Regions from separate parts of the Lysinibacillus sp. NPDC048646 genome, predicted to be linked through region 2. Evidence: riboswitches for the same ligand, from Rfam matches in the RefSeq annotation. Region 2 holds a riboswitch; the other holds the start of a gene.
The links. A riboswitch is a leader RNA that binds a small molecule or an ion and turns the genes downstream of it on or off. The one in region 2 is predicted to bind cobalamin.
Positions count from the first base shown of each region.

Region 1: it holds a riboswitch for cobalamin, as region 2 does, so the genes downstream of both, ACQKII_RS21375 (energy-coupling factor ABC transporter permease) here and ACQKII_RS19450 (ABC transporter substrate-binding protein) in region 2, are expected to answer to the same signal.

Region 1 covers NZ_JBNNLZ010000029.1:19,998-22,201, forward strand. Annotated here, with positions in the region: gene cbiQ (cobalt ECF transporter T component CbiQ) at 1-251, opposite strand, end outside; gene ACQKII_RS21370 (energy-coupling factor ABC transporter substrate-binding protein) at 255-527, opposite strand; gene ACQKII_RS21375 (energy-coupling factor ABC transporter permease) at 529-1,275, opposite strand; cobalamin riboswitch at 1,417-1,600, opposite strand; cobalamin riboswitch at 1,847-2,029, shown strand; gene ACQKII_RS21380 ((2Fe-2S) ferredoxin domain-containing protein) at 2,168-2,204, shown strand, end outside.
Region 2 covers NZ_JBNNLZ010000023.1:17,737-19,940, forward strand. Annotated here, with positions in the region: gene ACQKII_RS19450 (ABC transporter substrate-binding protein) at 14-1,009, opposite strand; cobalamin riboswitch at 1,207-1,392, opposite strand; gene ACQKII_RS19455 (GTP-binding protein) at 1,574-2,204, shown strand, end outside.

The sequences.
Region 1 (2,204 bases), on a different contig from region 2:
GCAATTAGTATCGAAACTAAGCTCGACAATAGAAAAAAACCTGGTAACAGTAATAACTTTGCATAATACATAAAGGGAATTTGTGCACCTAAAATGATAAAAGCACTCATTACAATAAATGTAATGAGTGATATAAGTTCATCTCTCATGATAAGTGACAGTAGTAGCAGACCAAGGGAAAACGTCATTTTTTCTAGCGGATGAACAGACGCTAGTTTATTTATATAAGCATACTTATCAATGAGTAACATCGCTTAACCTTCTTTATGTTTGCCACGCATGAAGCCGATAAAATAGCCAATAAAACCAGCACCGATTGCGGCTTGAAGTACGAATAACAAGCTCTCAATTTCACCACTTGGCGGCTCCCAGAAACTTTCAAACCATGGCTCATACTCTGCGTTAATTTCACCAATTGCTGCTTCCGCTTCTCCATCAGCGCCACCGAATTCTGCACCTTTTTGTACAAATAGCGGAATGATGGCCAACAGCACTACAATTGCTAATAACAGTAAATTTTTTTTCATTTTAGTGTGCCTCCTTTGCTGAGAAAACACGTAAAGCTTTTAATTCACTAACATTATATTTTTTCAGGAAATTCATGACGATGACTGTTAAAATTCCTTCGCTAATTGCAAGCGGAATTTGTGTTAATGCAAAAATCCCAGCAAATTTCGTAAAGGAAGCCATAAAGCCACCTACTTCTGATGGGAAGGCAAGTGCAAGTTGAACAGACGTCACAACATATGTACCTAAATCACCAAGCATTGCTGCAAAAAATACGGCCAGTGAGAACGATAGACCGATTTTTTTAGATCCTTTAAAAATAAAGTAAGCGATGAATGGTCCCACAATAGCCATCGAAAAGGCATTTGCGCCTAATGTTGTAATGCCGCCATGTGCTAAAAGTAAAGATTGGAATAATAATACGATTGTTCCAATCACGCTCATTGCTAATGGACCGAATAAGACAGTTCCTAGGCCAACACCAGTTGGATGTGAGCAACTTCCTGTTACAGATGGGATTTTAAGTGCGGATAACACGAATGCAAAAGCACCTGAAAGACCGAGTATCATTTTTGTTTCAGGGTTTTCATCGATTGTTTTACGGATTGAACGTAATCCTAAAATAATAAATGGAATCGAAACGACCCACCAGAAAATGGCCCATTCAATCGGCAAAAAACCTTCCATAATGTGCATGGCAAATGCCCGATTTGGCACGAGTAAAAATGCCAGTAAGAAATAACTAAGCTTCCAACAAGAAAATTTCAAAACGGCTCCTCCTTCAATTAAATTTTACAATGTAGCGTGCGCAAAAAAAAAAGCACTTCTCCAATTTAGGAAAAGTGCATAGCTAAAAAAGCAAATAGAATAATAATCTGCCAAGCCGCACACCTATCCTCGTAGGTTGAAACGATCACGTATTTTTCGGCAGGTCTCCTGGCTTTAGTTCTCCATTTTATAGGCCTTCCCATCCTTTGGACAGTGACATACTCTATAAAACTCCCTATTACAGTGGCGGGACCGCGCCGGACTTGAACCGGCTTCCCTTTTAAGCGAAATGACTACACTTCGCACCGAAAAAAGATGAAGTTGTGAGATTTCACGACAAAGTGTAACATGATTTTCCATAAATAAGCTATCTCTTTTTTATAAAAAAAATTTTAATTGAGCTTCAATCAAGAAAATTCTGATAAATGAAAGGGGAAAACAACATTTTCATAGGGATTATTTATAGAAATTTTACTAAAAATTTCACAAATTAAAAAAGAATTGTTGAAATTTATAAATAATAAGCTATGATAGAAACAGTTTTCAATTACGTTTTATACAATCTAAATTTCATATAGATACATCTATAAGTGCTCGATATTATTCGAGATAATAGGGAAATCGGTGCGAATCCGATACAGCCCCCGCTACTGTAATAGCTGATGAAATCGCAAATGCCACTGTGTAACTTGGGAAGGCGCGAAAGTAAAAAGAAGCTTAAGTCAGGAAACCTGCTTAGTTGATGGCATGCAAACTTTTCGGAGGGAGAAGTTGAAGCGAGAGCGAGTACCTGATTTTATTCGTTTTTATTTGGCTTCTACAAGACCTTTACTCTTCGTCTAGAGTGAAGGTCTTTTCTTTTTCCTAAAAGCATAATGAGGGGAGAAATACAATGACAACTTGGAACTTAGAAGGCATGAAAACGCATC
Region 2 (2,204 bases):
CTGTGCTTAAGAGTTAGAAATTCTCCGGATAGAATCCTTGCGCTAAAATTTGAATCGCCTCTGCAGCACGTACCCCTTCTGATGCTGCTGAAAGCGGTAAAATAACAAAGCGCTCATTGCTCACGGCTGCTGTTTCTTTTAACGCTGGATCTTTTTTTAGGAAGTTGATTTTTTGCTCGGCTGTTGTTGCACCGTAATCAATGACAACAATCACTTCAGGATTACGTTCTACTGCGTCTTCTTTAGATACAGTTGTCCACCCGGACTCAACATCGCCAAAGATATTCTTACCACCGGCTACTGATACAAGCTCATTCATAAAATTTTGTGCAGCCGTAAAGACTTCCTTTTCTCCACTATCATAGACAAGAACACGTAGCGCTTCATCATCTTGTGGTAACTTTTCACGAACAGACGCTACCTCCTTCGTCATCTGTTCAATTAAATCTTTCCCTCGGTCCACTACTCGAAAAATAGATGCGATATTCCGAATATCGGTAAAAATATCGTCCAGCGTTGGATTCGTAATACTTGAAGATGTATGTAAATATGTGTGGATACCAAGTGCCTCTAATTCTTCTGGCGTACCAATACCCTTGTCACCAAAACCGCTTTTCCAACCTGCATATAAAAAATCGGCTTCTGTATCAATGACTTGTTCTTTCGACGGATACTGTTCAGCTAATACCGGTACTTTATTGTATGCAGCTTGTAATGGTTCATAAATTTTGTCATCTAAATAAGCCGTACCTACCATCGAATCTTCTAAACCTAGTGCCAGCATGATTTCAGTGACATGCTGATTTAAGCTAATTGCCTTTTTTGGTGCTTCCGTATAAATTTGTGTCGTACCATTATTGTCAATCGTTAGTGCCGTGGTTTCAGCTTGTGCTGGTTCTACCTTTTCACCTTGTGCAGCTGATTCTTGTCCTTCCTTACTGTTGCAAGCACCTAAAATGCTTAACATCGCAATAGCAACCATCAGCCATATACCCTTCCACTTGTTCATGTCGGTGTTCTCCTTTGTTGTGTAATTTGTATAGTAAGAAATCAAAGACTTCTTGGCTAATTAGTTTCCTATATTACGAAAAGGAATTTACTTTGTTAAAAAGGCATAAAAAAACCCTCTTGTTTACCAAGAGGATATCATAGTGAATTAACCAAGGTTCTGCAACCAATCACTACAACCATCCTCGTGGTCCTAAGTAAGTTATGTACATATTGGCAGGTATCCTGGCTCAGGCTCATCATCTATACACCTTCCCATAGTTTCCTACAGTGGCATGTTGTACAGACTCCCCATTTACAGTTGCGGGACAGCATCGGATTTACACCGATTTCCCTTTTAAGCAAATGACCTAAGTCATTTGCACCAATCTATTTTTTATATTTTGTTCTACCTGAAAGACTAGCAGAAGTGAAATTTGATAGCAATCACACAAAAATATCCAATAATAAAAAAAGTTAAAAACCTAGCACTATTCAAACATAAACACGAACTATTTTACCTGAAATCTTTTTATATTAATTCTGTTACAATAAAGAGAAATGAACGATGGAAATGAGGATTTATATGTACAAAACGATTGGCGTACTGGCTCACGTGGATGCAGGGAAAACGACATTCTCGGAGCAGTTACTTTATCATACAAATAGCATTCAAGCTCGTGGACGTGTCGATCACCAGGATACTTTTTTAGATAATCATGCGATTGAACGTGCTCGTGGCATTACTATATTTGCTGAACAAGCGCGCATGCAAATAGGAGACGATATTTATACACTTATTGATACACCCGGACATATTGATTTTTCCCCTGAAATGGAACGTGCAATTCGTGTCATGGACTATGCCATTATTGTCGTTAGTGCAGTCGAGGGCATACAAGGCCATACCGAAACAGTATGGCAGCTACTACGCCAATACCATGTACCAACCATGTTCTTTATCAATAAAATAGATCGTGAAGGAGCCGATGCCGATGCAGTAATGGCACAGCTTCAAAAGGAATGCTCAGCTGACGTGTTGTTAATAGATGAACCTCTCCGTACAGACTTTATACCAAGTCATATGAAGGAGTGGCTCGCTGAACGTGATGAACAGCTACTCGATGCTTTCCTTGCTGACACGTTGGAGAACCATACTTGTGTCACTCGCTTGCAAACAATGATGAAGGAGGAGTTAGCCTTTCCATGCTTTATCG